DNA from 2 places in the Desulfosporosinus sp. BICA1-9 genome. Region 1 is predicted to be linked to the other one. Evidence: predicted binding sites of a transcription regulator. Region 1 holds the regulator's gene; the other holds the start of a gene.
What was found. Region 1 encodes CtsR, which represses protease genes until heat stress. Its sites were predicted from a motif close to AAGGTCAANNAAGGTCAAAT; they were not measured.
Positions count from the first base shown of each region.

Region 1 (16,610 bases):
CACTAGAGCAGTGTTTCTCTATTCGCCGCTACTCTCCGCGATTAACGTCTAACTTCTAACATCCATCAATTTAGTTTTGCTCTGCTCTGCTTTAGTCACTCGAAGCATCGTTATTTTAGGGATAAACTTAACTTAAAATAACTTTGGGAAATGCGGATAAACTACAGCAGTATAAGGATATTTAGGGTATAAAAGCTAAGAAAAGGTCGTCTAAAAATTCAAAATTTTTAGACCTATCCTTATGACTTTTTTAGGAGGGGTAAATTTGGAAGACAGAGTGTTTAAGCTGGGAGAATTGGCTCAATTTGATGCGAATGCTCCACAAAAAGTGATGGTTTATCAGTCCGATAAAACCCTGGGAGCCATGTGGTGTTTAGAACCGGGACAAGAAGTATTCCTTCATCAACACCCCAATGCGGATGATGTGTGGATTTGTCTTGAGGGAGAGTCGGGCCAATATTTTGCTGGAGAAGGACAAGTGGTAGAAATCCAAAAAGGTATGGCTATTCTTGCCAAAGCCGGACAAACACACGGTATGCGCAATACAGGGAACGATCGCTTTGTGTTTATTGGTATAGCCGGTCCAGTTCCTGTAGAGACTGTAAAATTGTAAGTAGGTGTAAGATTAATGCCTTTGCCCCCTTGGACGTCGAGAGTGACTATTGGCAGGGGGAGTATTAATGTGGTTAATTGCAGATAAAAATGTTTTGAAAAATCGACTAATTATTCTGTTGACTATTGAGACAAATAGATGGATAATAGTCTTATAGCAAAATGAAACTGAGTTTCACATAATGAAACGAAGAAAAAGTGAATTTAGTTTCCGTATCTCAAAAAAATCCTACTAAGCTCAGTGTAAAAGCTGTGAAGAAGGGAGGGAAAATTCTCTTTTTACTTGATATTTGGTAATTTAGCACAGTGAGTTTGACTGAATTAGCTAAGTATCGAAAAAGGAAGGAAGAGTTTACCTTCTAAAAAACACCAAAGTTACAATGATGGATGACCCTAAAGCGACCTAAATAGTTGCAGAAAATTTCATTATGGAAGTGATAACGAAATGGCAAAATTTCTAGAGTACCAGGGAAAAGAATGGCTTAGAAAAGCGGGACTACCAGTGCCACAAGGCCGCGTAGCTTCTACCCATGAAGAAGCCAAAACGATTGCTGAGGAGATTGGCAAGGCCGTAGCCGTCAAAGGTCAGGTTCAAGCCGGGGGGCGTGGCAAGGCAGGAATTGTTAAACTGGTTAACACTCCTGAAGAAGCAGCAGCTGCTGCAGCCGAAATTTTCGCTAAAAACGTCATGGGAGTTCCCGTAAACCAGGTTCTTGTCGAGGAAAAACTGGACATTAAAAAAGAGTATTATTGTTCATTTGTCGTTAACGGAGCGAGAGAAGCACGTTCTCCAATGCTCATGTTTAGCACTGAGGGCGGAATGGACATCGAAAGTGTCCCGGAAGAGTTGCTTTTTAAAGTTAACATCGATCCTATTAATGGTTTACAAATTTATGACGCAGTTGATGTGTGTGCTCGAGCTGGAATCCCGGCTCAAGACCTTAGCAAGTTTGCTAGTTTCCTATCGAAGCTTTCACAGGCTTACAAAAAATACGATTGTCAAACCTTAGAGATTAATCCCTTCATCATGACGGGCAGCGGTAATTTAGTTTGTGCAGATTGTAAAATGGAAATTGACAATAGTTCCGTGGGTCGCCATCCGGAATTCGGAATCTCTATTGCTAGAGACCTTCCAGGAGCTCCTACAGAATTGGATCTCATCGGTTGGAGTATCGAGGAAACCGATGCTCGTGGTACAGGGTTCCTCATGAATATGGGCTATGATGAAGTAAGCCCAGGCTACATTGGTTATCATCCTATTGGTGGCGGTTCAGCGATGATGGGACTTGACGCCCTAAACCAAGTGGGTCTTAAGCCTGCTAACTATGCTGACACAAGTGGTAACCCCGTCGGTTCAAAGATTTATCGAGTAGCAAAGTGTGTTCTTTCCCAGCCAAACATAGACGGCTATCTGCTCGGCGGATTTATGATGGCAAATCAGGAGCAGTGGCATCATGCCCATGCTATCGTCAAGGTACTTAGGGAAGTACTCCCGACTCAGAAGTCTGGATTACCTTGTGTCCTCTTGCTTTGTGGTAACAGGGAAGATGAATCTTTGGAAATTCTCAGAAATGGCCTTGCGGATCTAATGACTCCTGATGGGCCAGGCAAGAGAATCGAGATTTATGGCAAAGAGTATGTAACTGATACTAAGTTCATTGGACAAAGACTCTTAGCTCTTAGTAAAGAATACAGAGCTGAGAAAGAATCTCAAGGAAAGTAGGGGAAACCTATGCTGGAATTCGCAGAAAAAACTCTGACGGTCAAAATCGATACCAGCAAGTGTGATACATGCGAGACAAAGGCATGTGCCGACGCGTGCAAGAAGTACGCTAGAGGTTTGCTTGGGATTGACGACCAAGGTAGAGCTTCAGTTGCACATCGCGATGCGGAAGAAGTTTTGCGTCTCGGAACTGAGTGTTTAGCATGTGAACTCGCTTGTAAGACCAAAGGTAACAACGCCATAACCATTGAGATTCCTGTTAAAGGTTTGGATGAGTACCTTCAAAAGCGTCAATAGCATCAACGAAAAATTAGCCATAGTCCAAGTGTAAGGTAGATACAAAACGTAGCAAAATGTTAAATGAGGGATAAAGATGGGCATTTTGATCAATAAGAATACCAAGGTCATCGTCCAAGGGATAACGGGACGTGAAGGATCCGTACGGACAAAATACATGAAAGAATACGGTACTAAAGTGATCGGTGGAACCAGCCCGGGAAAAGCTGGAGAACAGGTTCATGAAGTTCCCGTTTTCAACACCGTAAAAGAGATTGTCCGTGAGCAAGGCGAAATCGACTTTAGCGTCATCTTCGTACCTGGCCGAGCTTTAAAAACAGCGGTATACGAAGCAGTTGATGCAGGGGTTAAGAATATTATTCCTTGTGTTGAAGGCACTCCGATCCACGATATCATGGAAATGATTGCCTATGCCAAATCTAAGGGGTCAAGACTTCTTGGACCAGGGTCGATCGGGATTATTACTCCAGGTGAGGCTGTTGTAGGCTGGCTCGGTGGGAACAAAGAATGGGCCAATAAATTCTTCCAAAGAGGAAGCGTTGGGGTATTCTCTCGCAGCGGCGGTCAGTCAGGAACCATTCCTTGGTTGCTCAGAGAAGGGGGATTTGGGGTAAGTACCGTAATTCATACCGGAACAGAACCAGTCCTTGGAACGTCTATGGCGGACCTATTACCGTTATTTGAAGCTGACCCGGAAACTAAAGGCGTAGCGGTCTATGCCGAAATCGGCGGAACTCAAGAAGAAGAGTGTGCTGAGGTTATTGCTGCTGGTCAATTTACGAAGCCTTTCGTAATCTATGTGGCAGGAGCATGGGCACCTGCTGGTATGCGATTCTCCCATGCCTCGAATATTGTCGAGCGTGGTCGTGGATCTGCTAAAAGTAAGATGGAAGCAGTGACTCAGGCTGGAGGATTTGTAGCTGAGACCCCAACCGATATTCCAATTATCTTAAAAGAGAAAATCAAAGACTAAGTGCGAATTATGATATCCCTAGGGTTTAAAACCTTAGAAATAAAGCCAAAAATAAAATTATAGGGGGAATACTAATGACAATCATGAGATCTGTAATGTATATTCCTGGCAACAATCCTAAAATGGTGGCAAAGGCTCCTGAGTTTACGGCTGACATTATTACGCTTGACCTCGAGGATTCCGTTCCACCAGCTGAGAAAGAAGTTGCTCGTCAAATCGTTCGCGAAAACCTCAAGTATGCAGGCACTGGCGGTGCAGAAGTATATGTTCGTATTAATAACTGGGAAACTGAATTAACGAACGATGATCTGGAAGCTATTGTCTATGAAGGCCTTAATGGAGTAACCTTAGCTAAAACCGGATGCGCCGCTGACGTACAGCGTCTTGACTGGAAACTTGAAGAACTAGAGCGCCGTCGTGGTATTGAAGTAGGGACCGTTAAAATCTCCATGTTGCTGGAAACTGCCAAAGGGATTATCAATGCCGCAGAGTGCTGCTTAGCTAGTAAACGAAACGTCAACGCTATTTTCGGTGCTGTAGACTATTGCCGTGACATGCGCGTGAAATTAACCAATGAAGGTGTAGAACAACAATATGGACGTGCGCATGTGGCTGTAGCTTGCCGTGCTGCCAGAATCGTAGCCATCGATGCTCCTTTCGTTGACTTCAAGAACATTGAAGCTTTTGAGAAAAACGTAGCTGAAGGACGTCAAATGGGTTATGAAGGTCGCATGATCATTCACCCAGGACAAATCGAACCCTCTAATCGTATGTACTCTCCTGATCCTGCCGATGTTGAGTGGGCTGGCGGTGTTGTGAAAGTCTTCGAAGAAGAAGGAATTGCTAAGGGTAAAGCATCCGTTTCTTTCAATGGCAAAATGGTTGATACCCCTGTATACCTTAATGCTTTAGATATCATAGCTGCTCAAGCTGAGATTGATGCAAAAAACGCTAAGTAAGATGATCGTTTGATTGTTTGGTTACCTTTTCAAGGAGGTGACCAAACAATTTCTTACTTGAACTATCAGAAAGTATAACTTATGGTTCTCTTTATCCATCCTAAAAGATTGTCACCTCATTTAGACTTAAAAAGATAGTGAGAGGAAGATGCATATGTCGCGCATTAAGAATCTTCGCGAAGAGGCCTTAGCATTTCATACAGTGAAACCTGGTAAACTCGAAGTTAGAGTGACATGTCCGACACAAGACAGAGATGATCTAACGCTTGCTTATTCTCCTGGAGTTGCAGAACCAGTCTTGGAGATTGCAAAAGACCCCGCCAATCTCGACATTTATACCAACCATGCCAATTTTGTTAGCATTGTGACCGACGGGTCTGCTATTCTTGGACTTGGAAATCTTGGACCTGCTGCCTCTATGCCTGTTATGGAAGGTAAAGCCCTTCTCTTTAAAGCCTTTGGCGATGTCGATGCCTTTCCACTTGCGGTCAATACCCGCGATGTCGATAAAATTGTGGAAATCGTTGAATTAACAGCTCCTACCTTTGGTGGAGTTAACTTAGAAGATATTAAAGCCCCGGAGTGCTTTCAAATCGAGGAAAAACTCAAAGCCAGAGGGATCTTTAAAGGACCTATTTTCCATGATGATCAACATGGAACTGCAGTCGTTACCTTGGCTGGACTTTATAATGCGCTCAAAGTCGTCGGAAAGAAAATCGAAGACGTCAAAGTTGTTGCTAATGGGGCAGGTGCAGCTGGAATCGCCATCATTAAGCTCTTGATGAGCGTTGGTCTTAAAAACGTGATTATGTGTGATACCAAAGGTGCCATTTATGAAGGTCGTACAGTGGGTATGAACCCCTGGAAAGAACAAATCGCCGCAGCAACTAACCCTGAGAAATTCAGCGGTGATCTAGCTGGAGCACTTGTAGGTGCAGATGTCTTCATTGGTGTATCTGCAGCAAACGTTCTGACCGAAGATATGATTAAATCTATGGCTAAAGATCCCATTTGTTTCTGTCAAGCGAACCCAATCCCGGAAATTTGGCCTATTGAACGAGCTATTGAAGCTGGCGCTGCTGTCATTTCTACTGGTCGTTCAGATGTTATTAACCAAGTGAACAACGTATTAGCCTTCCCTGGTATGTTCAGGGGTGCTATTGACGTTAGAGCGACTGACATCAATGATGCAATGAAGATTGCAGCTGCCAAAGCAATTGCTGCTTGTGTCTCCGCTGAAGAACTTAATGCTAACTTTATCATGCCTTACACTTTGAACCCGGAAGTAGCCCCAGCGGTTGCTGCCGCTACAGCAAAAGCTGCTATCGACAGTGGAATTGCTAGAAACCCGATTGATCCAGCATGGGTAGCTGAAAATCTTAAAAAGAGATTGGCTAACCAATATAAATAGAATTGTGCTTAATGGAAGGTGGTTTTTTTTAAAGGCCACCTTTTTCTTGTTACGAGTTAAAAAGAAAACAGAATCTATGAGAGATAGCTTTCGATTCGAAAGGCAGAAGATGATTGACCTGCATTAGGATAACTGGTAATATTGGGTAAATTAGTGTGCGAGGGGGACTTTAATATGTTTTTAACATTAACTGCTTTTTTGGAGACTTGGGAGAAGGAAGCGGAATCGACCCAGCGAGTACTCAATGCTTTAACAGACTCTTCACTTAGTCAAACCGTTACAGTGCAGGATCGTACTCTTGGGAGGCTCGCTTGGCATATCGTAACATCAATCCCCGAGATGATGGAAAAAACAGGGTTAGTATTTAAAGGTCTCGGTGAGGAAGCTCCCGTTCCGGACACGGCTCAAGAAATCGCCAATTATTACAAAGAGGTAAGCACTACAATAGTAACAGCCATTAAAGGTCAGTGGACTGATCAGACTCTTTTGGAGGAACGGGATATGTATGGGGAATTATGGACTATAGGCACCACCTTAAATGTCCTCATTAATCATCAAATTCATCATCGAGGGCAAATGACCGTACTGATGAGACAAGCCGGCCTCAAAGTCCCTGGGATATACGGGCCAGCGAGAGAGGATTGGGGTCAATATGGAATGGAAGCACCTCTGGTATAAGCGTACATAGAGGTTTAAAGAACTTATTTAGGAATCCTAGCCATCGAGTAATTAAAGAATTTACGGCAATTCGACCAAACGTAATTTGATTATGTTTGGTTTTTTTCCGTCATACCAAGGTAGCCTTTTACATTATGCTATTGCTCATACTGGTTTTCAGATCCATAGTTGAGTTCCTTACCAAATTTATTGACCTAAATCAAGCCAACTGGTAGTATTGGGATAAATTTAAGTATTAAGGGATTCCGAGATGGTGGTTAGTTGCATGACGTCATAATCCTCCAGATATTCTGGAAAAGGAATTGAGGCTAGTGTAATCGGAGATATTAATACAGATAACTAGGATAAGGGGTAAATCGGATGCATACACCAAGCAGTAAGTTGAGAACCAAGACTGGGAAGGATAAACAAAGTCATCTTGAGGTAACAGAACAGGCCGAGTTAATGAAGTTTTTACTTGGTGCAATACCCAGTAAAAGCCGAAGCGATATCAAGTCCTTGCTGGCCCATCGTCAAATTTCGGTTGATAATGAAGTGATTACTCAATACAATCATCCCTTGGAGATCGGTCAACAGGTCGTCGTAAATTGGGCAAAAGTGTTGATAGAAAAGCAACCTGATGGGTTAGATATCGTGTATGAGGACCCGGATATCATAATCATTGAAAAACAGGCGGGATTGCTCTCAATCGCAACGGCTACAGAAAAAGAGCAAACGGCTTATAGTATATTAAGTAATCATGTCAAAAAAAGAGACCCAAAAAACAAGATCTTTGTGTTGCATCGCCTTGATCGAGAAACCTCTGGGGTGATGATGTTTGCCAAAAGCGAGAAGGTACAGCAATTGTTGCAAGAAGCGTGGAAGGAAGCGGTTTTGGAGCGCACTTACGTTGTAGTAGTGGAAGGGGCAGTATCTAAGGAGCAAGGAACAATCACCTCTTGGCTGACCGAGAGTAAAGCTTTTATTATGTACTCCAGTCGCACCCCTAATGACGGCCAAAAAGCAGTGACTCACTATCGATTACTTAAGAAAAACAAACATTATTCACTTTTAGAAGTCAAGCTAGAAACTGGGCGGAAGAACCAAATTCGTGTGCACATGAGAGATATAGGTCATAGTGTGATTGGAGATAAGAAGTATGGAGCCACTAAGCATCCTATTGGACGAATAGGGCTTCATGCTCAAGTCCTAGCCTTCAAGCATCCGATAACGGGCGAAGTGGTGCGGTATGAATCGGAAATTCCTAAGTCATTCTTAAATTTATTTCCCTAAATAATAGATAGAGAAAAGTACAAAAAAAGAAAACCGGGTTTACACCCGGTCTTTTGATACATTTCTACCGATTTTATCAGCATCAAAGGGAAGCGGAATCTTCTCAGTATTATCGGGTTTGCGCGACTTGTCGTTCGTCTTCTTTGCCATATCAGGCTTACCCCCTCATTTGAAAATTTACTTCGGGTGGAGTATTAACTCTCGATTAACATACCCAAATTAAACTATTCCATGTAAATGGACAAGGGGATTAGTAATGAATGGAGTGTAGCCAAAAGTGTCTAATAGGTTAGACCGGGAGAAAGCAACCGTGGAATTAATGATTAAACTATATTGTAAGGGTAATCATCACCCTGTAGATGGACTCTGTGCAGAGTGTCGAGACTTATTGAATTATGCTTCCAAGCGTCTGACTCATTGTAAATTCGGAGAACTTAAACCAACCTGCGGTAAATGCACGGTGCACTGCTATAAACCGGAAATGCAGCAAAGAATTATTGAGGTCATGCGCTATGCCGGGCCTAGGATGCTTTTGAACCATCCCATAATCGCCATCAGACATTTGATCGACGGTTTTAAGAAAAGTTATCATGATTCTGAGCGTAAATAATACACTAGGCAGCGGTCAGCTATTAGTTGTCAGTGTAACTCAAAGAAAGAAGCGTGTGTATGGCCATAAAAGAGTATTGCCTTGAAATGAGAGGAATGCCTCACCAAGACTTAGTTGACTATTTTCTTTCGATTGGGGGAAAGCAGATTGGGCAGGGGTTGTATTTGGGCCCGGACTGGGAAGTAAATCTGAGTGATGATTGGACCTGTACTATAGGGTCGATACAAATCCCGGCGACGCAAGTGATTTTTCGGGTTAATGAGGAAGACTGGCCAGAAATAATGAAGGCTTTCCGTTTTCGATTCCTTTCCGCAGGGGGGTAAATTAAACACGGAGTAGACATAGTGTTTTTCATAATAAAAATTTGGAATTATCATTATCATTTTATAGATTCTTCATTAGTTAGCTCTGACGGTTCGCTTCTTTGAAGATTATTAAAGCGTTGAATTAATTTTCCATAGATAAAGAATATAACCAAGGAAGCAATCATTAATAGGATAGCAAACGTCCATACGCTAGATCCTCCACCATAATCATACATCATTCCACCTAGCAAGGGACCCACCATTCGCCCTCCAGACGAAGCACCTCCAATGATTCCTTGATAAGCTCCAGTCTTTCCTTGTGGGGCAAGTTGAGCAGCAGCTGCTGGAACCGCAGGCAAAATCAGCATTTCACCAAGGGTTAGAATGAGCATGGCGATAATGTAGGATATATACGGTAGCTTGCCCAGGAGAATGACATACCCGATGGTTAAGAGAACAGCGGCGAGGTAAAATTGTCGTTCGAATGACTTTGCCCAAGCCTTGATGACCCAATTGATGAAGGGCTGCAAAGTAACGATGAAGACGCCGTTCAGCGTCCAAAGCACACTGTAAGAAAAAAGAGAAAATCCGAGTTGGTTCATTACCACGGGTAAAATCGTAACGAGCTGAATATAGGCTCCCCAGGTAAAAAATATGCCTCCACATAAGGCTAGAAGTACTTTGAAGCCACTGTCTTTCGTCAACCCTTCTGTTGATTGCTTCGATGAAATTGAATGAATGGGTGCTTTTCGTTCTGAAACACCTATCAACAACAAAAGTAAAAAAATTAAGAAGCCTGCAGCATTCAAAGAGAAGGTAAGACGGAAAGAGACTTGAGCCAGCATTCCTCCGATGGCAGTGCCAACGGCGACGCCAGCGTTATTAGAGATATAAAGGTAATTAAAACCTCGCCGCCCGCCTTCAGGCCAAAGGGCATGAATCAGCGCGTTAAGTGGGACGAAGATAAACGCTTGAGCTAATCCGAACAGGATAAATGCTGGTGCATAAACCCCCCAGACCGGGTAAATACCGATAGATCCAACGGAGAGGATTGCTCCAACTAAGCCAATAATCATTACTTTCTTTGGACCAAAACGATCCGCCAAAAAACCACTCATAAATTGGCCAAATAGAGATGCTGCCGATTGTGCTGCAAGAAGGGTACCAGCTTCAGTTAATGAACGGTTTAAGACGGTATGCATAAAAAGGCTATTTAGAGGCCACATGAGAGAATTACCAGTTGACTGGATGAAACCACCCAAGATTAAGACCCAGACAGAACGGGGGATATCGAATCGTTTAAATAGCAAGGGAAAACCACCTTTAGTTTAGTGTGACATTTTATTACTTCGACATTCGTATTAAGAAACCTTCAACTAAGGAATTACTCCTTTTCTTAAAGGCAAAAAGTATAAAAATTAGCATTTATGAAAAACTATGGCAAAGGAGAGTGTGTCATGAACTTTCAGGAAACAGAAACATTTAAGAATTTGAGTAAGGCGTTTGCAGGTGAGTCTCAAGCACGCACTCGGTATGCTATTTTTGCGGGAGTGGCTAAGCAGGAAGGGTATCAACATATTCAAGCGGTATTTGAAGAAACAGCTGCTAACGAAAAGGAACATGCGAAAGTCTTCTATAAACTTTTGGCCGCCCACGTTCAAGATCAAACTGATGTCATTCATGTCGATGCAGACTATCCGTTAGTTAATAGAGACACGCTAAGCAACTTAAGGGCGGCTGCAGCAGGGGAAAGAGAAGAATGGACAGAAATCTATTCAAACTTCGGCACGGTTGCGGAAAAAGAAGGATTTCCTGATGTCGCGAAGGCCTTTAGGACAATTGCAGAAGTGGAAAAGCATCATATGAATCGTTTTGATTATTATGCCTTAGGGATCGAAAAGGGAACGATCTTCAAAAAAGAAACAGCCACTTTATGGAAATGTACAAATTGTGGCTACATCCATGATGGCACGGAAGCACCTGAACTATGTCCGGCTTGTTCGCATCCCCAGGGGTATTTCGAAGATTTGCCCGGAAAATACTGACATAAAAGCCGAGCGGGAACTTCCTGCTCGGCTTTTATACTGTCCTAATCCTTTCACTTACGACACTTTCAGAAAGTATGACTTTTTCAGAGCATATTTACTACTATAGTAACTATCTAGGGGAAACTGATGTTTATACGAAAAAGACTTGCAATGTATATCCAATCTGACCATAATAAGCAAAAGAGATATAATTCTGAATATTTAACGAGGCGGAGGAGTTAGAATGCAAGTCCCTATGCCAGAATTACAAGACCGAATGAAGATTTTCCAAGACAAACTGATTAAAAAAGGAATCGATGGGGCACTTTTGGTCCAACGCGCGGATACCCTCTACTATACTGGTACAGCCCAAAATGTCCATGTCTACGTTCCCCAGGAAGGAATGCCGCTTGTATTAGCCTACAGAGATTTTGCCAGAGCTAAGAGAGAAAGTCCTTGGAACGTAATCATACTGCGAGGCTTGTCTAAAATTCCCGAAGACATTCAAGAGGCAGGGCTTTCTCTCCCAAGTGTGCTAGGGCTAGAACTTGATGTCCTTCCGGTAAATCAATTTGAGCGTTATCGCAAACTATTCCCGGAGGTCATGTTTCTGGATGTTTCGCCAGAAATCCGCTTACAGCGTGCTGTAAAATCCAGGTGGGAACTATCCCGTCTCGAAGAGAGTGCTCAGATTCATACCCCGGTGTTGGATTTTGCTAAGGAAATTCTACATATAGGAATGACCGAAGTTGAACTAGAGGGGCTATTAGCGGGTAAGGCACGGGCCTTGGGACACGGTGGTTATGTGAGGATACGCGGTTTTGGCTTAGAATTCCATGTTGGAGCAATAACTTCGGGAGTCCGCGCTACCGTGCCAAGTTATTTTGATGGGCCAGTGAATGGACAGGGCATTTGTATTGCTCATCCGAATGGGGCATCGATGGCCCAGATCCAGGCGGGCGAACCGATTGTCCTTGATATGGTGACAACCGTTCATGGTTATCAGATTGACCAAACACGAATCCTAAGCCTCGGACCTTTATCAGACGAGCTAACAAGAGCTTACGAGCTTACCCTGAAAATTGAGGAAAAAATTCGCCGTGCCTTAATACCAGGGAGATTGGCCGGTGAAATATACGAGGAAATCTTGACGTGGGTCCGTGAAAATACACCCTATGAAGAGAATTTTATGGGGTACGGGACAAGTCGAGTTAGTTTTATAGGGCATGGGGTAGGTTTGGAACTTGATGAACTTCCGACCCTTAGTAAGGGTTCAAAGGTAGTGATCAAACCTGGGATGGTGGTAGCGATCGAACCCAAGTTTATTTTCCCGGGAGTTGGAGCCGTAGGAATTGAAGATACTGTGGTCGTCGAGTCAGAGCTGGGTGCCAGATATTTATCCATAACCCCTCGAGAATTGGTTGTATTATAATGGCCAAAAGTCTAACCAGAGATTACGTTGTGCGGATTGCGTGAATAGGATATATTATAGGCAATCGATCAAGCTTCAAGGAAAGGGGTGATAGAATGTTTAAAAAGATTCTTGTCCCAACTGACGCCTCTGAAAATTCTCGCCGCGCCTTAAAAATGGCCCTGGAGTTAGCCAGCTCATATCAAGCTGAGGTGTTACTACTTCATGTTAGCTATACTCCTCAGGCTTATTGGGGGTATACCATTTCTTATGGAATCACGGTGACGCAAGAACAACTTGATCAAAACGGAGAACTTGCTTTAGATGTAACCCTTTCGGGAGTTGATCAGGGGCAGATTGTCATTAACAAACGAGTAGAAGCAGGTCATCCAGTAACCGTTATCCTAGATCAGATCAAGCAGGAAAGCATTGACTTAGTCGTTATGGGAAGTCATGGCTACGGTGCAATAACTGGCTCGGTCCTTGGCAGTGTAAGTCAACGGGTGTTGCAACGAGCAAGCTGTCCAGTACTAATTATTAAGTAAGAAGAATCGTTACAGATTGAAATTAGGGGTAATACGTCGCGAGAGCGAATATGCTCGACGCGCAAGTAGGATTTATAGCAAATTTATAGCAATTGTGCAGATATTTTAGGACAAACGTCCCTGTCTACGTGGCAGGGATTTTTTCTTAGGTCGCGAATAGCACAGTAAGAACTTGCTATTAGCGACGTGGAGGCAGACCGTTTCATGAAAGAAGATAATGTTTGGTTGAGTCCTAAAGAACTTCAACAGATGCTGCGGGGTTCATTACAATGGAACGACGTGGCACCCCGTGTTACCTCATCCAAAACGGGGATACGTAAGTTAGGGGAAGCTATTCCTGAAAAAAGATCAGTCTCCAGACAAACCGATCAAATAGCGATCAATCAATCAATAGAGCAAGAAGTCTATTCAAAACCGCTGGAAGGAAAACCTGTTATTTGGTTACTGGGTAGTGTTGGTCTCTTAACATTATCCTCTTGGTTTTACTTTGTCTTGTTTTCAAATTAGGTTTATGAATTGAGCATTGATAGTTTGGAGAGGGTTAAGTGGCAGACTTAACCCTCTCCAAACTAATTTTTTTCTAAAAATCCTTTGCAAAATTTCTAAAAATGGGTATCATATAGATAGAAGGTCAGGAAAGGTCAATAATAAGTATGTGGGGGATAACTTAGAAATATATTGTTATAAGGAGTACATTACAATGGGAAACCTTGCGGATCGCATTGAGGAATATCTGAAACGGGTATTAGAAAAAACCTCAGAGGGGTATATCGTTTTGCAGCGAAGCGAGCTTGCGGGTGAGTTCGCCTGTGTTCCATCTCAAATCAACTATGTACTAGATACTCGTTTCACAGTCGAACGGGGATACTTGGTTGAAAGTCGCCGGGGGGGTGGAGGGTATCTTCGAATTATTCGTTTAGGGTTAGGCCTCGAAGGGGAGTACCAACAAGTAATGAGACAATTAATTGGAGATCAGCTTTCACGTGAGCGTTCAAGCGCCTTGGTGGATCGTCTTTTAGATGAGGAACTTGTCACGACTCGGGAAGCGGCGATGATTAAGAGTATTGTATCTGGTAATGATTTAAGTGGAGAGTTCAGAGATTGGGATATGTTACGAGCACGTCTAATGAAGAACATTTTGACAACGTTAAGTAGGGATGATTTGGTATAAAGGGGGAGTTGACATGCTTTGTCAACATTGTCAACAGCAAGAAGCGGTTATGCGTTTATCCATTACCGAAAATGAACAAACTCGTGAGGTATACCTTTGTGAATCATGTGCTAAGAAAAACCAAGAAGTAAGTTTTGTTTTCCATCCAGCGATTGTACCTGAGTTTTTGCAGGCCCTTTTTGGGTTTAATCCAAAGTCAATTGAACAGCCTTCGGAGAGGACCTGTCCCAAATGTGGTCTTAGCTTTACCCAAATAACTCAAGCAGGGAAGCTGGGATGCAGTAAGTGTTATGAAACCTTTGAAGATCAGCTCGAACCGTTACTTCGTCGTGTGCATGGTGGCGGCCAGAACGTCGGGAAAATCCCAGCGAGACGTGGGGTTGCTATCAAAAATCGTATGGAAATCAGAAACCTGAAAGAGACGCTTCAAACCTTAATCCAACAAGAAGCGTTTGAGGAGGCAGCCTTAGTCAGGGATCAGATTCGTCAGATTGAACAAGCGAAAGGAGGGGAAACCAATGATTCGTAAGGAGTTACTCTTACAGAGCAGTGCCTGGATGAGCGAGCCAAATTCTCCGGTTGTGATTAGCAGCCGGGTGAGATTAGCGCGCAACCTCGAAGAGTTTCCCTTCCCCCATGTTATTAGTTCAGAAGGTGCTGCACAGGTTGAAAAAACCTTCTCGGAGGTACTTGCCGCCGGGAATATTGAGCCATTGGTGTATATATCTTTAACAGAGTTAAGCAGCATAGAACATCAAGTGCTTATCGAAAAACATCTAATCAGTCCAAGTTTAGGAGGATCAACTGGAGCGCGCGGAGTGGCGTTGGCTCCTGACCATCGATATGCGGTTATGGTTAATGAAGAGGATCACCTTAGGATCCAAGTTCTTTTGCCGGGTAATCAATTACAAGAGACACATCGCTTAGCAACGGCCTTAGATGATCTTCTGGAGGAAAAATTGGATTTTGCCTACCGCGAAAGCCATGGCTATCTCACCGCTTGTCCAACGAATGTGGGCACGGGACTGAGGGCATCGGTCATGGTTCATCTGCCGGGCTTAGTGATAACGAAGCAGGTTCAACAGGTTCTTGGAGCAGTGACACGCTTAGGGCTCGCTGTGCGAGGACTTTATGGAGAAGGCTCTCAAGCTTTTGGACACATGTTCCAAGTGTCTAATCAGATAACCCTTGGAAAAAGTGAAGAGGATATCCTATCTCATTTGGACGCGGTGACTCGACAAATTGTAGAGCATGAACTCCAGGCACGAGAATCACTCCGCAAGCAAATGCCTATGTTCCTAGAGGATAAGGTATGGAGGGCTCGAGGAACCTTACAAAACGCTCGGCTGCTTTCGTCTGAAGATGCCATGCATCTCTTGTCGCATGACCGACTTGGAACGGATATGGGTTTATTACCGAAAATCAAAGATTGCTTTGCTACGTTAATGATTGATACTCGGCCAGGATGCTTGCAATATATCCTAGACCGAGAACTTGACCCCAGCCAGCGGGACGAGGAACGGGCCCGACTGATACGAGAACGCACGGCTTTGTAGCGAAGCGTAGCGCAATGTACGATGTACGAATGAAAGCTTCGCTTTCAATCAAAGTTCGAGCCTCGAGTCTCGAACCTCGTACTTCGATCTTAGCCTCGTGTCTGCAAAAAGGGCTTACTCTTTTTAAATCGGAAAGCTCTGCTTTCCATCAAGTTTCGAACCTCGAGCCTCGAATCTCGAACATCGATTATGGAAGGATGAAGGAATTATGAAAGGACGTTACACAGAACGTGCTCAGAAAGTTATAGCGATAGCCCATAGTGAAGCTAAACGAATGGGACATCAGGTAGTAGGAACCGAACACATTTTGCTGGGACTGATTCAAGAAGGAGAAGGGATTGCTGCCCAAGCATTAACAGGATTGGGCTTAGATCTTGCAAAAATTCAAAGTCAGGTTGAACAAATCGCAGGAGTGGGTCAACCTTTTAGCGGAGAGGTGGGACTCACACCGCGAGTAAAAAAGGTTCTGGAGTTAGCCAATGAAGAGACACACCGTCAAGAGGTTAATTATATCGGCACAGAACATCTGCTTTTGGGGCTGATTATGGAAGGGGAGGGAATCGCTGCTCGAATCTTAGCAAATCTCAACGTGGGTCCGGAAAGAGTTTGGAAACAAGTGGTGAAACTTTTAGGCGGAGAATTGGAAGAAGCGACATTGCCTGCAGCTAATTCAGTTTCGTCTTCTAATAAAAGTGGCGGGTCTGTCAATACGCCAGCGCTCAACGAGTATGGTCGTGACTTAACCCTGCAAGCGCGCGAAGGTCGTTTAGATCCGGTAATCGGCCGAGAAGAGGAGATCGCACGGGTTATTCAGGTCCTAAGCCGCCGAACTAAGAATAATCCTGCCCTAATAGGGGAGCCTGGCGTCGGAAAAACAGCCATAGCTGAAGGATTGGCACAGGGAATTATCAGTAATAGAGTACCGGAAATACTGTTAAATAAACGGGTTATCACTTTAGATCTTTCGGCCATGGTGGCTGGAAGTAAATACCGTGGCGAGTTTGAAGAGCGTTTAAAGAAAGTTATGGAGGAAATCCGAGCAGATGGAAACATCATTCTC
Region 1 is NZ_JUEE01000198.1:8,598-25,207, forward strand. It holds gene JL57_RS24380 (cupin domain-containing protein) at 266-613, shown strand; gene JL57_RS24385 (ATP-grasp domain-containing protein) at 1,058-2,335, shown strand; gene JL57_RS24390 (hypothetical protein) at 2,345-2,632, shown strand; gene JL57_RS24395 (CoA-binding protein) at 2,709-3,605, shown strand; gene JL57_RS24400 (CoA ester lyase) at 3,680-4,564, shown strand; gene JL57_RS24405 (NADP-dependent malic enzyme) at 4,719-5,975, shown strand; gene JL57_RS24410 (DinB family protein) at 6,150-6,653, shown strand; gene JL57_RS24415 (RluA family pseudouridine synthase) at 7,014-7,925, shown strand; gene JL57_RS24420 (nitrous oxide-stimulated promoter family protein) at 8,203-8,535, shown strand; gene JL57_RS24425 (hypothetical protein) at 8,595-8,858, shown strand; gene JL57_RS24430 (MFS transporter) at 8,915-10,150, opposite strand; gene rbr (rubrerythrin) at 10,298-10,885, shown strand; gene JL57_RS24440 (Xaa-Pro peptidase family protein) at 11,112-12,299, shown strand; gene JL57_RS24445 (universal stress protein) at 12,395-12,823, shown strand; gene JL57_RS24450 (hypothetical protein) at 13,028-13,330, shown strand; gene JL57_RS24455 (CtsR family transcriptional regulator) at 13,524-13,994, shown strand; gene JL57_RS24460 (UvrB/UvrC motif-containing protein) at 14,008-14,523, shown strand; gene JL57_RS24465 (protein arginine kinase) at 14,513-15,550, shown strand; gene JL57_RS24470 (ATP-dependent Clp protease ATP-binding subunit) at 15,759-16,610, shown strand, end outside.

Region 2 (16,610 bases), on a different contig from region 1:
CCGTTCATCAATTCAAACCACTCTTTTCTTTGATTTAGATTTATAAGTAAATTATTTATGTTTCCCACTTAGTTAAGGTTCATTTCCTCACACAGAATTTGCTTTCTGCTCTACAAGTATAGGTTTAAGGGGAATCTGTCGATTCCCCTTAAACCTGAGTTACTATAGGCTACAATCGCCGGAAACTAATTGGTATTAGATTTTAACGATCTTCTCACGATTTTCCAAGACGCCTTTTGTAGCGTTCCGTGTATCCACCACAAGTTTAGCCTTATCAACAATGCGATCATAATCCACTGTGCTATGGTCGGTCAAAATCAATACACAGTCCGCGTTAGCTAAGACTTCATCTGTCAAGGGTACGCTCTTCATGAGGAGTGTGCTCCCACCATGCGGCTCAATGACTGGAATAAATGGGTCATGATAGGTAATCTTAGCCCCTTGTTTGCGCAGGAGTTCAATGATTTTTAAAGCGGGTGATTCTCTCATATCGTCAATATCTTTTTTGTAAGCTACACCAAGGACAAAGATTTCCGCATCCTTCAAACTCTTATTGACTTCATTCAAGGCTCTAACCACTTTATTAATCACAAAGTAAGAAACTTCCACATTGATTTCTCCCGCAAGCTCAATGAAGCGGGTATGGAAATCGTATTCACGCGCTTTCCAGGTAAGATAAAACGGATCGATGGGAATACAGTGACCACCTACTCCAGGACCAGGATAGAACGTCTGAATGCCAAAGGGTTTTGTACCGGCAGCTTCTACGACTTCCCAGATATCGATTCCCATCCGGTCACAAAGCATCATCAATTCGTTGACCATGGCGATGTTTACAGCCCGATAAGTATTTTCAAAGACTTTCGTTAATTCCGCAGCGGCAGGCGAAGAGACGGGCACCACATTCGAGATTGTTTGGATATAAAGTGCATACGCTATCTCTAAGCAGATCGGGGTCATCCCTCCCACTACTTTTGAGGTATTTTTCGTGCTAAAGCGTTTATTTCCTGGATCGACGCGTTCTGGTGAGAATGCGAGGAAAAAATCCTTGCCGACTTTAAGTCCCTTTTTTTCTAGGGAGGGAAGAATGACTTCCTCCGTGGTCCCAGGATAAGTCGTGCTTTCTAACGTAATCAACTGCCCCGGGCGCAGATATTTAGCGATCACATCTGTCGATGACTGAATGTACGATATATCTGGATCACGGGTGATTGTTAAAGGTGTGGGTACGCAAATGATTACAACGTCGCATTCAGTCAGACGAGAGAAATCCGTAGTAGCTACAAAGATACCACTCTGAATAATATCCTTAAGGTCTTCATCCTTGACATCACCGATATAGTTGTCTGCGGCATTTACTTGGTCAACACGTACTGAGTTAATGTCAAAACCTATGACTGGAAATCCGACTTTTCCTTTTTCTACAGCCAAAGGAAGTCCGACATACCCTAAACCGATAACCCCTATGCGTGCCTCATGCTTTTGAATTTTTTCTTTTAATGTTTTTGCTACAACATCGTCGCTAGTTATAACGTTCTTTACGGTCATCATCTTCTTGATTTCCTCCTTATTGGTTGACTGCTGTTTTTGTCGCCTTTTTACGGAAGGCTGGAATGACGGTCTGTAACAATTCAATGACTTCATCTCGCGTTAGATAACTGCCTCGATCTCGAACTTTATGCGTGAGCTCTTCTAAAAGTTCAACGTTTATATGGTTTGGTTTAGCGACGAATATCCGACTATGCTTTGTTGACGTAACCCCTTCTTCAGCAGTCAATAACTCTTCAAAGAGCTTTTCACCCGGCCGAATCCCTGTAAACTGAATTTTTATATCAACATCAGGTTCGAAGCCCGAGAGTCGAATCAAGTCTTTTGCTAAATCGACGATTTTAACGGGTTTGCCCATATCCAGAATGAAAATTTCCCCACCCAAGGCCATAGCCCCTGCCTGAATGACTAATTGAGCGGCTTCCGGAATCGTCATGAAATATCTCACCATATCAGGGTGGGTCACAGTAACCGGACCGCCCTGAGCAATTTGTCGCTTAAACGTAGGAATGACACTCCCTCGACTTCCTAGGACGTTTCCGAACCGAACTGCGACAAACTTTGTGTTTGAGCGAAGATCCAAGCTTTGGATGATCATTTCTGCCGTTCGTTTGGTTGCCCCCATGACACTTGTGGGATTGACCGCTTTGTCGGTGGAAATAGAAACAAAGGTTTTCACATTGATTTTATCGGCTGCCTCTGCCAGATTTTGTGTACCGATCACATTATTCTTCATAGCCTCTTCAGGATTTCTTTCCATCAAGGGAACATGCTTGTGGGCTGCAGCATGGAATACGACGCCAGGCTTGTATCTATTAAAAATCAGGAATACCTTCTCCCGATCTTTGATATCTAATATTTCTGTTATATAGTCGATTCCAGGGCGTTCAGCACGCAACTCCTGTTCAATATCAAAAATACTGTTCTCTCCATGTCCTAATAAGACAAGTTTTCCTGGATTAAACCTAGCAATCTGACGGCAAATTTCCGAGCCTATCGAGCCTCCTGCACCTGTGATGAATACTGTCTCTCCTGAGACATAGCCCGCTACTTCCTCTAAATCAACAGAAACAGGGTCACGGCCCAGTAAATCCTCCACTTGCACCTGCCGAATCGGATTGACATTGATATCTCCACTAATAATATCATAGACGCCGGGCATGATTTTGAGCTCGACCCCTAATTTTTCACAAATTTGCACAATTTCACGAACAGATTCGCCTGAAGCTGATGGCATGGCAATAATCACTTCATCGACGTTATGCCCTTTTACGATACGGGCAATATCCTTGCGCGTGCCCAAGACTGGAATTCCAAGTAATTGCAGCTTCTGTTTTGAATGATCATCATCAATAAAAGCAACAGGACGTCCATCCCGATAATTGCGATTTTTTAATTCTCGCGCGGCTAATACCCCGGCATCGCCAGCCCCAACAATAAGTACCTGCTTTTGCGAGCCTGGAACATGTCGTTCAAAAGCATTTTCCTGTAAGATCCGCCATATAAACCTCGAACCACCAATTAAAAAGACCATGGCTAACCACAGAAGCATTGCAGCAGTATGTGGCATCCTAACATAAGAGAGAGTGGCAGCATTAGATAGACCATAAAAATAAACTACCGCCACTGTTCCACCCGTTCCAACGGTCACTGCATAAACAATCGAGAGTAACTCCCCCGTACTTGCGTACTGCCAAAGACGATTATATAGCCCGAAGACGTAGAAAACCGCAAGATATAAAATAGTCGCACCAATGGCTGTGTGATAATAGGTTTGATAATAATCTAAGGGTATGCCTTCTTCGAAGCGCAAATAAAAACTACCGAAAGCTGCTAAGTTGATTAACATAGCATCAATCAGCATTAAGATCATCGTTCGTCTGCGAAATGACAACTAACTCAGCCCCTTCTTGAGTAAACCAGCCAGTAAACTTCAGACGGAGTTAACTCCACTTGAAGTAAGTTTCCTATATCGCTCTAAAGTTTACTACAACTAACTTGGTTTTACAACTAGCAACAGTTCACCAACGCTTGCTGGCAGGCTTTGATTTAGGTTCTACGCGAAGTCTTCTTCTTAGCTTGGTAACCTATCATAAAATAACTATAGGGTAAAAAACTAATCAATCTTACACTTACATAGCTAAATATTAAGGTCATCACTAGCACGATTGGATAGAATATCCAATCGTCATATTGAATATTATGGTTCTTAAGTAGTTTAATCATCGATTGATTAAAAAAGATGTGTATTAAGTATATCCCGAAAGAGTATACCCCTATATTATGTACAAGTTTCGCAAGGACACTCCTTTTCGTTACAAGATCTCGGGCGAGATTATATAAAAACAAAAAGGAAATAACCCTAAAAATTGGATAGATTAATTCCGCCCCTATAAAGAAATAGGCTGGAATAGTATTATAGCGATACCCTGTTGTCAACCCTATAATAATAAAAAAACTAGCTGCGATGGTTAACGCCAAAGATAATGTCAGCAAAAGGGGAGTTAGGCGACTGAATCGACTTTTTAATAAATCATAATGATCGGATATGTAAATCCCAATTCCAAAATAAAAAATATAACCAATAAAGTTAATCTTAATGACCGTCAAGTATGGGGTGTATATACCTACCATATACATCGTCTGGATGATCAACAATAAGGTGACCAACAGTTCTATCTTATCTCTTCGTCTAAAAAAGTCATAAACCTTAATAAGGATCGGATATAAAAGATAAAATTGAATAATTATTAAAAAGAACCAAAGATGATATGATGCATCTGCTTTTAAGATACTTGTGAATAGAAGCTTGAAATTTGAACTGAATGAGTTACTCTGTATAACAGCACCTTTGTTAAATACTGTATATAATACAGAAAATAAGATGTATTGTGGAATAATCGATCGTACCCTCTTTTTATAGAACTCTAGCAAAGAGAAGTCATCACGGTATTTCTTCGCTAAAACAAAGCCTGAGATCAAGATAAATAGGGGCACTGCAAACTGGGAGAAGATATCGATCCATAAATTAAGTATCACTAAAGTATTAAACTGCGGTACTTCCGTAAAATAACCTGTTGTATGGATAGCAATAACGGCTACAACACCAAATCCTCTGAGATAATTAATTTCCTCAATTGTGTGAGTTGTTGTTTGACCACTCCTACCCTTAATCATGTCAATCCACAATTCCCTTCTTCGGAGAACCTTGCCTCGTATTAAGCTTAATATTCCTGAGGGATTCTGTAATAACTACATCTGTCTGATGCTGGAAGATCCGGATTGGGGTGAGGGATCTATGCAGACTACAGTCGGAATTTAACAACTTTAGAGTAACGTACTTATAGAGTTTTTAGTACTTTATCAGTAATTAGTAGTACTTCTTAGCAGGAAATTCGGGAAACTTCGGTCTAAAACCTTCTTCAACCTCTCCGAGCGCTAAAGATTTTCCGTATGGAACATGTTTTGCTATTTTATAAATAAGCAATGGGATAATAATTCCCACTACAAGAAAGCGGATTGGTGTGATCGCGATAAACTGGCGAACAAGATAAACTGACGCTATATGCAAATACATGATTACCATGGCCGCTCTCCCCAGGCGAACTAGGGAGTTCTTGATAAGAGGCCAGCGAGTAAAAATCATACTAATTTTAATCAGTAATAATGTGAAAACCAGAGGCAGGATTAGATTCGTCCCAAAATAATAGTATTGTCGATGCTTCATATCTAACCCATAATCCAGGATCTGATGAGAATAAAGATAAATAAAGCTTAATAGAACCAGAAAGGATAATCCAAAAATTATATTTCGGAGGATAGCTTTCTCCAAAAATTGATATTGCTTAATTAAATGACCTAAGGCATAGAAAACAAGAGCGTATAATCCAACATCTACATTCCAAGGAACAAAACTATTCATCCAATAGCGGGATTCCCCATAGGCCAATAAAAAGCAACCTACTAAAAATATTCCTTTATAGAACACCGAAGGGACCTTTCGGCATAAATAATCGTAAGCTATTTGCACACTAAACAAACATGTTGTGAACCAAAACGTTGCGTAAACACCTTCCAAGAGGCTCCCACCTAATAAAAATGCTTTCCAATGGCCCTGCAAAAAATAGCCTATCGTTTGACCTTTCCATAGGCTTACACCCATCATCGTCAGTGTCAAAAGTGTTAAGTAAAAAAGATAAGGGATTAATAAATGTTGTGCTTTTTTCTTGGCATAAGCAAGCACTGTTTGTTGAGGTTTTAATCGATATAAATATCCACTAACAAAGAAAAACAGTGGCATGTGAAACCAGAACATATAAAAAGCGTTTTTACTTCCTGAATGCCCCCAAACTACTGACAGAATCCCTAGACCTTTTAGGATATCAACCCATTCAATCCGTTCTGATTTCAAATCATTGACGGCACCCACGATCCAATCCCCCTCTTTCCTCTCTGAACCATAGTACCATAGACCATGGTTTTTTACTAAAGGAAACTTGGCTATGGCCATCAAGGTACTCTTATCTCGAACATCCTTGTTCACGCCTTGGACAGCGCATAAGAAAAGACTATCTGTCATTTTATTTTTGACGATAGTCCTTTGCAACTTACTGGATTGTACTCTCACCCGTAATCAACCAGCGGTTATTTTGTTTCACTAGATTAACTCGTACCTGCACGATTTGTTCATGCTCTTCCCCAACTGCTGTGCCATCCGTCAAGTTATAATCCCTTGCCGTGTACCGATAATCGACGCGAAGGGTGGCTGTGTTTTCACCTAAACTTTCCACATCTACTTGATCAAAGTTTATTTCACTGACATCGATTCCAATACTTTGAACTAAATATTCTTCTGCTCGCCGTGCATGTTTTTCAAACAAATCCCCCGTATAAGCTTTAGCTAGCTTTTGTCGGAAGGTGGCCATGTCTGTTGATTTCCAGGCCCCAAAGAAAATTCCAATATTCTGCTTGTAGTCCGTAATGACTTGTTGGGCCAAAAGGGATTCTCCATTATGCGAGCTAGAATTATCATCTTTTTCTGGTTCGTTCAGATTATTTACTACGCTATTTTCAAATGGACCATCCGTTTGGATGCTTTGGATTGGAGGGGTTTGAACTTGATTATTGACCACTCCGGAAACTGTTTGTATTTTATCTTCGCCACGCAGTTTAGAGATAAAAGACGTTGGAGAACTCGAATTCGTGATTAAAGATACACCTACTGTCCCGACCAGTATACCAAGACCTAATGCCAGTGCTCCAAATAAGTAATTCATTTTACGCATAAAGACCAAAATCTCCTTTAACTGGATTTTGTTACTATTTTTTCCAAATTAAAGAGATCTTAGACATGATCTGTTATATTTATCAGGAATTGAGCGGACAGAAAAAAACACAAGGCCTGTCTGATCTAGGCAAGCCTTGTGGATATTTAGTTTTATTCAGCCCTTAACTTCAGCGTTCAACCTTGTAAAACAAGGTCACAGTATACTGAGTTTAGTTGCCTATTCAATTTAATCTCGATATTCCTAAAAGCTTCTATTCTCTTAGCCTATTAATATTTAACAATCCCTCCTAAATTTTCTGATCAGCTTGCAAGCAATTTCCAATGTTTTATTAAAAGAACTTATTCATTAATAATTTTTATGTTAAATTTTAGATTGTTAGTGTCTATGCATTTACCCATTTTCTACTCATAGCCATCTGCACCTTGGAAACATTCAGCATTTTTATTATCGCATAAGCTACTATTACTAAACAATATCTCATTCCTGCTTCAATTGCCTTGTATGTTGCCTGAATTAATTTCGTTTGGTTGCAAATGGCGTCGCTCCGTAGATCTTGGAATTTGCATCATAACGCATAAGCTGGGAATCAAGATCATGAATTCCTTGATGGAATTGTTCAATCCTCGTTTTATCTTTCGAATCGAAGGCGTCAATTCCACTGTTAAGGAGAATATCAAAGTAAGTGGTAAAGGTCACAGCTTTGGCAGCGCTCGCTTCATTCTTGTACTGCTTGTCCAACAATGCTTTGTGGAATACAATGTACTTTTTAATATCTTGTTCATTCATTTGCGGGCCCGCTGCCGGTCCATAGAGATAACCGTCTACATATTGGTGGATGTTCCATGCAGAACCGAAGACTAAAGTTTTAGCATCATTGCTTAAGGCCGTCTCACCGAAGAACATTGCAACCGAAGGTGCCAAATTGATCAGTTTGGTATCCGGTTCGCGATATTTGTTCTTAGATCCGACATCGCCTTGGGGAGGCGCGTTGAGTGTAAGGGGTGCTGTCGGTACTGTAATCGTTTGGGCAACACCCGATGTTGCAGGTGGGGCAGTTCCCTCTGGCAAAACTGTTCCGTTACTGCCATTAGCGCCGTTAACTGCTGGAGTCTGAATGACTACCTGGTCAGTGATAGCGCTTTGTTGTCTGAAAACCTTCCAGACACTGGGACCATAAACCCCAGCAGCAACAACAGCACCCGCTAGAACTAAAGTTCCCGCTAAGGTCACTATCCTCTTTTTGTCGATTGGTATCATTGGTCTCTTCCCTCCTTCATTCATTATTATGGTACGTTAGTATATTACCAATTATTGGGAGAAAAGGTTGTCGTTTTTGCTGTAGTGCGTAGCCCATTTTCCGTTCTCTATTTTCCTGAAAACTAATAGATAGCTCCTCATCGTTTAAATTCGCGAAGATCAGGCAGCATTATCCAGAATAATTTGCACTTTAGGCGAATCTAAAGAACAATTTGTTATGATGAAAAATTCCCTCTCATTGTTAAAAACGCTTAACAATGGGAGGGAATTCTTTACGATGCGGAAAGGGGACACACCTGCTGAAGTTAATAGCTGTTCTTAGGGACAGGAATGTCCCCAACTAAATGTCGAATTTGCGAACCAGGGTTCGTAGGTAGTTCATAAGGTCCTCTGCAAGATATTCTCGGCGCAGCGCATAATCAATCGTTGCTTCCACAAAACCCAATTTGTCACCGACGTCGTACCGTCGGCCTTCAAATTCATAAGCAAGAATTTCCTGATATCGACCAAGCTCCTTAATTCCATCGGTGAGTTGTATCTCCCCACCTTTGCCTGATGGAAGGACACTTAAAATATCAAAAATCTCAGGATTTAAAATATATCGTCCCATAATTGCTAAGTGTGTCTTGGGAGCATCTTCGGAACGTGGTTTCTCAACCATATCCTTGGAACGATAAAGTCGATCCGCAAATTTTTCGCCGTCCACAATCCCATATTTGGAGGTATCCTCGAGTGGAACCTCCTGAACCCCTACGATACTTGCTCCGTAGCGTTCGTATTGGTTCATCATTTGACGCAATGCAGGCACTTTGGAGTGGATAACATCATCTCCCAACAGAACTGCAAACGGTTCATTTCCTATAAATTTCCGAGCGCTATAGATTGCATGGCCCAAACCCAACGCCTCTTTTTGCCTTACGTAATAAATATCCGCCAACTGAGCAATATCCTGTACCAAATCTAAGAGTTCATCTTTGGCGTTTTTTTCTAAATAGGCTTCTAATTCCATTGAGCGGTCGAAATGGTCTTCTATAGCCCGCTTGTTCCGCCCTGTAACAATAACTATATCTTCAATTCCAGATTTAATAGCCTCTTCTACTATGTATTGAATGGTTGGTTTATCAACAATAGGCAGCATCTCTTTCGGTTGAGCCTTTGTTGCTGGCAAAAAACGGGTTCCCAGCCCGGCTGCCGGAATTACTGCTTTTCGAATTTTTCGCATCTTTTAACTCTCCTTTGTTTTAATCAAATTTGTAAGTTCACTTGCCTCTTAATTATATATAACAGTAAGCTAACTAATTCGTATTGCCTCTGTAAATGTTTTCGACATAGGGGTTTAAATCCCTTCCATTTATTGATATAAAATGTAAAATTATTCAAAAACAAAGGTTCTTACTACCTTCCCTCGCTATCCTTAAATAAAATAAAACGCAAGAGCAATATTATCACTTTTGCGTTTTAAATATAGTAATTACTACATTATACCTTATTTTTTTCTTCAGCAGGATTGGCTTTTTCTAAGACTTGGTCAACGACTCCATATTCTTTGGCTTCTTCTGCCGTCATATAATAATCGCGTTCAGTATCTTTTTCAATCTTTTCAATAGGTTGCCCAGTTCTTTCCGCGAGGATTCTATTCATCTTCGCTTTGGTCCGCAGCAATTGCCTAGCGTGAATTTCAATCTCAGTCGCTTGTCCTGAGAGACCATGTCCGCCGATTAATGGCTGATGTATCAAGACTTCCGAGTTGGGAAGCGCGACCCGTTTACCTTTTGCACCGCTCGCCAGCAGGAAAGCACCCATACTCGCCGCCATACCGATGCAAATGGTTCGGACATCTGAACGAATGTGCTGCATAGTGTCATAGATAGCCATACCAGCTGTGATCGAACCTCCAGGGCTGTTGATATAAAGATTTATATCCTTTTCGGGATCTTCTGCTTCAAGGAAGAGCATTTGTGCTACGACAAGATTGGACACATCATCATCGATCCCACCACCGAGGAAAATAATTCTGTCTTTTAATAGACGGGAGTATATATCGTAGGAGCGCTCCCCACGATTCGTTTGTTCTACTACCATTGGGACGAGATAACCCATTCACAATTCCCCCTATTCTCTTTTATTCAGATTACTTCAATTTACTTATTATATTCTTGCCGATTAACTTTATTTTAGTACAAAGGTCAGTTAAGGTCAAATGATTTCTTGAACTTTACGAAAAAACTTGATTTCCAAGAATTCATCCTGAAGTTCTGGAAAAAAATTATCTCTATTTATCTTGATGGTTACTCATTGTTTTTCCTAAATAAATCCTTCCCGTTATTCTTCTTAACCTAATCTAGGATGTGGAATATACTGGTATTAATCATCCACGGAAAGGTGGTCGATGTGACGTGGAGCAATCTAAGAACCAAGTTCCTCTTTATCCATCCCATTATGGACCTTATCCAATAAACCCTAACCTCATTCGGAGGTCTCAACCCCAAATCCCGAAAGCTCGTCACGGTGTCTCTCCCTGCGTACCAATCCTTCCTTTGAGTCAGACACTGGAATTTGGTTATTGGAAACTGTTATCTCCCGCGCTTTTTGGGACAGCCGGCGCGCTTTTTCTAAGCTTGTTTTCTGATGAAAAAAATGATCTTATCGAAGGTTTTGGAGGGACCCTCTTTAAATTCGCTATTGTCGGGTATTCTATTGGTGCTACAGTTGCTGCCTCCTTCGCAATAACTAACGTGTTGAAGAACTCTCGCCCTCCATATGATCATCTATTCCTTCCCATCGGGGGAGCTCTTGTCTCAACCATCTTATTTTTTGCTGCAGATTACTTCCTCCTCTACCGATTTTTCCCGTCCAGTTTTAAAGGGGATGTGGGAGATGACTTTTTGACTCAACTCTTCTCGTTTTGCTATTTTAGTATAACGACTATGGCTACTGGGGACTTAGGTGACATCCTGCCGGCCAATGTAACTGCACGTGCTTTGATCTCCATAGAGATAGGATTTTACCTGTTTACCATGGCTACTGCAATCCAGCTCCTTCTTGTTCAAAAAACTTAGTAGAACTCCTTCAGCTAATACTAGACATCCATAGCGGAGAGGAGCCTACTACCGAAGCAGAGCATGGAACTCTCACTTATGAAGAGAGAGTCTGAGAAGTGGATCAAAGGGGATAGTTCAGAAAAACTATTCCCCTATTACTTAATGATAATGATGGATTTATAATGTATTATGAATAATGAATTCATTCAATTAGCTACTTATAATTGGACAAGAATAGATGTAATATAAAAGGCGAAATAAAAATCTATTAATTACAAAGGGGTAATTTAAAGATGAAGATTTTAGCCGATGTCATGGAACAAGTTGTGAAAAGAAATCTAAACGAAACCGAATTCCACCAAGCAGTAAAAGAAGTCTTAGAATCTATTGATCCAGTTGCTCAGAAACATCCTGAATGGGTAGAGGCAGGAATATTTAGCCGAATAGTTGAGCCAGAAAGGCAAATTATTTTCAGAGTATCCTGGGTTGATGACAGTGGAAAAGTTCAAGTGAACCGTGGGTTCAGAGTACAATTTAATAGCGCTATTGGTCCTTACAAAGGTGGTTTAAGATTCCACCCATCGGTTAACATTGGTATCATTAAGTTCCTTGGGTTTGAACAGATTTTTAAAAATTCGCTGACAGGTCTTCCTATTGGTGGCGCTAAAGGTGGATGTGATTTTGATCCGAAAGGTAAATCAGACGGAGAAATCATGAGATTCTGCCAGAGCTTTATGTTTGAGTTAGCTAAACATATTGGAGCAGATACAGACGTTCCCGCCGGTGACATCGGTGTCGGAGGGCGTGAAATAGGTTATCTTTATGGAATGTACAAAAGACTCCGTAACGAATTCACCGGAGTTCTTACTGGTAAAGGATTAACCTGGGGTGGAAGCTTAGTGCGAACTGAAGCTACCGGTTATGGACTTTGCTATTTTATGGAAGAAGCACTTAATGCTAAAGGCAAATCCTTTAAAGGTGCAACTGTTAGCATTTCTGGATCAGGCAATGTTTCTATTTATGCAGCTGAAAAGGTTGCACATTTAGGCGGAAAAGTTGTAGCAATGAGTGATTCTAATGGTTATATCTTTGATCCTGAAGGTATAAACCTAGATACCGTTAAACAAATCAAAGAAATTGATCGACTCCGAATCAGCAAATATATTGACTCTCACCCAAGTGCAACTTATACCGAGGGGTGTGCTGACATCTGGAGCGTTAAGTGCGATATAGCTCTCCCATGTGCTACACAAAACGAATTAGACGGACAAGCTGCACAGACTTTAATCGCTAATGGCTGCTACGCTGTCGGTGAAGGCGCTAATATGCCGTCTACTCCTGAAGCGGTTGATCTCTTTATTGAGAAAAAAGTAGTCTTTGGTCCTGCTAAAGCCGCTAACGCTGGTGGAGTTGCAACTTCAGCTCTCGAAATGTCTCAAAATAGCATGAGATATTCCTGGTCTTTTGAAGAAGTTGATGCCAAACTTAAAGATATTATGACCAACATTTATAAAAGTGCCAGTGAAGCCGCGAAAGAATACGGTCAAGAAGACAATCTTGTGGTTGGTGCGAATATCGCTGGCTTTGTCAAGGTCGCAACTGCCATGTATTCTCAAGGAATTGCTTATTAAAATTAGGGTTAGTAAGATAAGATATGCTGATAGAGGGCAAGGCACCTTGATTGAATTACCAGGGTGCCTCGTTTTTAACGTAAATGCTAATTTTGCTGACCCACTTATAGAAGTGGGTGTCTTCTTTGAATTGATAAAGAATCCTAATCGTTCAATGCAATAATTATTTGCTAAATTTACCGCTGAATCGACTAAAAAATGCCTTTATTCCTCCACTTTTCTCAGGTGGTACATTTACGTTCAAGGTATCAGATAAATTCCCTACCTGACCTTGTGAATTCAGTCCCTGAAAATTTCCTCCTTGAGGGAATTCAGGTAACTTGATTCCTCGTTTCTGCATAAAGCGTTCGAGTCCTCTCATAGGAAATGGGTTTTGTCCCAAGCTTTGCATAAGGTTTGGGATATTTTGATTCTTAAATAGCTTAGGTCCTCCGATTGACATACTTCATCCACCTCCTTAAATACACAGGCTAAACAATAATAGGCTTCCTAATAATAGGAAGCCTCATCTTTCAGATGTTTTTTAGAAGATAACTCCCAAAGCAATCAAGATTAATATTGCGATTGCAATAATCCCTACACCTACGCCTACACCCGTACCACAAGCAACGGGGGCAACGGGGGCTATACGGCAACCACACCCAGCACCATATCCGTACATATTGTTATACCTCCTTTTAAAATTTGGTTCTTGACATATGCTATAAAAGATTTAGAATACAATTCCCATTGCGATAAGGAGCAAAATTATTACAACTACGGCCGCAATACCAGCGCCAATGCCACCATGAGCTCCGTCAAGTCCGGCTGCTCCGAATGCCATTTTGAATCCCCCTTTCATTCTTTGATACATTATACGTAGTCCAGTTGTTATTGTTCCATAATTGATCATAAATGGAATTATTATACTATAAATAAAAAGTCCGCATGCCCATGGGCAAACGGACTTTTTATCTCGTATTTTTTTACGTTCATTGACAATCTTTGAGATTTATAAATATCAACCTGAAAAGGCATTTTCATTATAACGATTTTTCTCCACTGTCTCCTGTTCTTATAGTGTACGCATTCTCCACAGCAGTTACAAAAATCTTTCCGTCCCCAATCTCGCCAGTTCGTGCTTCTTTAGAAATAGTTTTAATAACCTCTTCTACGAACTGATCTAATACAACGATTTCAATCTTCACCTTGGGAATTAGATGTACGGTATATTCTACACCCCGATAAATCTGAGTATTCCCTTTTTGTTTCCCGCACCCGATTACTTGAGTCACGGTCAAACCATTAACCCCCAGCTTCCCTAAGGCATCTTTCACATTGTCTAGCTTTCCAGGACGGATGATCGCCTCAATTTTCTTCATCATAAATCACTCCTAAGCAATTTGAGTTGACTTGACTCAATTTTCACGAAAAAACACGTTTGACGCGTCTTTACTGTCCAAGAACTCGCCTTATATTCTGGGTGCAAATCTAAGTCCAAGTCGAAACCACCACCGACTTGCACCAAGGCTTGCACTACTTGCATTCGTTTAGACGAATTCAGAGTAAGCAGTTTCACCGTGTAACGATAAATCCAAACCTGTGGATTCCTCTTCCTCATTGACGCGAAGCTTCATGACTAGACCAATCACTTTCAAAATGATAAACGTTGCTGCCACGGTAAAAGCAACCGTAATCCCAACACTCATAGCCTGGATTCCCAAGAGTGATGCATTCCCATAGAACAAACCATCTGCACCGGCAGGATTAATAGTTGTGGTAGCAAAGATCCCGGTAGCCAAGGCTCCCCATGTTCCACCGATTCCATGGCATCCAAAGGCATCTAGGGCATCATCGTATCCGAACTTTGCTTTAATTACGCTGATTGCTAAATAACAAACCGTACCGCCAACCAAACCGATAAATATGGAGGAGAGCGGAGTTACAAATCCTGCCCCCGGGGTTATGGCTACTAATCCGGCCACTGCACCGCTGGCCGCGCCAAGAATGGTAGATTTCCCTCTATGGATACGTTCCACAACTGCCCAGGCAATAGCCGCAGCAGCCGCAGCTGTATTAGTATTTACAAAGGCCATAGCCGCTAAACCGTTCGCACCCAAGGCACTGCCTGCATTAAAAGCAAACCAGCCAAACCATAGGAGTCCTGCTCCTAAAACGGTCATCGGAACGTGATGTGGCGCCATAGATTCTTTACCGAATCCTTTGCGTTTTCCGAGTATTAAGGCCGCTATCAAAGCAGAGTATCCTGAACTAATATGCACCACGTTTCCTCCGGCAAAGTCCAACGCTCCAAGTTCTCTTAGGAAACCACCGACACCCCAGACCCAATGGGCCAAAGGATCGTAAACAAAGGTCGCCCACAACAGCATGAAAGCAATAAAGGCTGGAAAACGCATCCGTTCTGCGATAGAGCCGCTTATTAATGCGGGAGTAATAATTGCAAACATCATTTGGAAGGCCATGAATGAAAGTGCAGGAATGGTGGCCGCGTAATCTGGGTTAGGCTCCATACCAACTCCATTTAACCCCAGCCAGTCTAAGCCGCCAATTAAACCGTGATAGTCTGTTCCAAAGGCCAAAGTATAGCCCACTAAAATCCACTGCAAAGACATGATACCCATAATGATCCAGCTATGCATCAGGGTACTGAGAACGTTCTTTTTACGTACCATACCACCATAAAAAAGTGCTAAACCGGGTGTCATAAGAAGCACCATTGCTGTCGAAATCATAATAAATGCTGTATCTCCGGTATCCATCATCATTCCTCCTCTTTAAAATAAATGGCGCTTTGAGTTACTCCTTAGGAGTATCCTCAAAGCGCCTTTGCTTTGCCTTCAATATTTACTTACCCATGGGTATTCGGTTGTGCACACCTTATGTTTGATATTCTAGCATGAAGAAGGAACGTTTTACAATACTATTCTTTCATGAATCCTGTATACTCGGTCAGAGGTCGGATGTCAGAAGCCGGAAAATAAACCGAAGTTAAAAGTCTGAACAGAAAGTCGCTATCGGAGAATCTCAAACCAAACGTGCATCGAGATACGATATTCGACTCAGCTTTCATTGTCATTGGATCATGTACATTAAATCACTCAAGATAGGATCATAGATGAACTTCAAGAATAAAAATAAGATGAGCCCCACGACTCCACCGATCATTGAGCCATTAATCCTAATCCATTGCAGATCGTTACCTGCCTTGTCTTCTATAAATTGATTAAGATCCTGATCAGTGTAGGTTGCTAAGGTCTCTCTGACAATATTTCCGATCAAGTCATGTTCATTCTTAATCACTCTACATAAAGTGTCCGCAATGAAGGCGTTGATCGTTTTCTGAAGCGCCACGTTTTCCTGGACGTTTACCCAATGCTGATTAATAAATGGGTGCAGTGCACGATGCAGCGCGCTCGGCTCGGATGCTTCGAATATCGCCTTTATGACTGATTCTAAGAATCTCTCCAACAAAGCCCCTGCCAAGACGTCCTCTTTCCACTGCTCAATTTGTGTCTTAAACTCAATATCTCGCTCTAATTCGGCTATTTTATCTACGAAGGTATCCTTTAAGCTGATACGCAGTGGATGCTTAGGGTCTTTCAAATTGCGTAAGGTTAATAGCAATTCTATTTGTAATGCTTCGGCCGCTTCCTCAAGATTCAAACCATCTGACATTTCAATAAAGCCCAACATTGTTCGAAATATCGCTCCACCGTTCACTACTTTTTCTTCTTTAATTCCCTCAAGGTAACGGATAATAACTTGCCGGGTTTCCCCTTCTGAAGCTTTATCCCATAATCCTTCCGTTAAGCGATCAATCCCTCGATCGACATAACCTTGATCTA
Region 2 is NZ_JUEE01000248.1:6,074-22,683, reverse strand. It holds gene JL57_RS30535 (Gfo/Idh/MocA family protein) at 1-8, opposite strand, end outside; gene JL57_RS30530 (nucleotide sugar dehydrogenase) at 196-1,551, opposite strand; gene JL57_RS30525 (nucleoside-diphosphate sugar epimerase/dehydratase) at 1,568-3,442, opposite strand; gene JL57_RS30520 (acyltransferase) at 3,598-4,725, opposite strand; gene JL57_RS30515 (acyltransferase family protein) at 4,919-6,175, opposite strand; gene JL57_RS30510 (hypothetical protein) at 6,156-6,833, opposite strand; gene JL57_RS30505 (hypothetical protein) at 7,350-8,093, opposite strand; gene galU (UTP--glucose-1-phosphate uridylyltransferase GalU) at 8,434-9,315, opposite strand; gene clpP (ATP-dependent Clp endopeptidase proteolytic subunit ClpP) at 9,573-10,193, opposite strand; gene JL57_RS30490 (hypothetical protein) at 10,490-11,152, shown strand; gene gdhA (NADP-specific glutamate dehydrogenase) at 11,428-12,765, shown strand; gene JL57_RS30480 (hypothetical protein) at 12,929-13,207, opposite strand; gene JL57_RS35990 (hypothetical protein) at 13,289-13,426, opposite strand; gene JL57_RS30470 (P-II family nitrogen regulator) at 13,788-14,126, opposite strand; gene JL57_RS30465 (ammonium transporter) at 14,295-15,524, opposite strand; gene JL57_RS30460 (DUF445 domain-containing protein) at 15,838-16,610, opposite strand, start outside.
Region 2: a site for CtsR is predicted at 10,276-10,295, ahead of clpP (ATP-dependent Clp endopeptidase proteolytic subunit ClpP). Genes of this name have one in related genera too.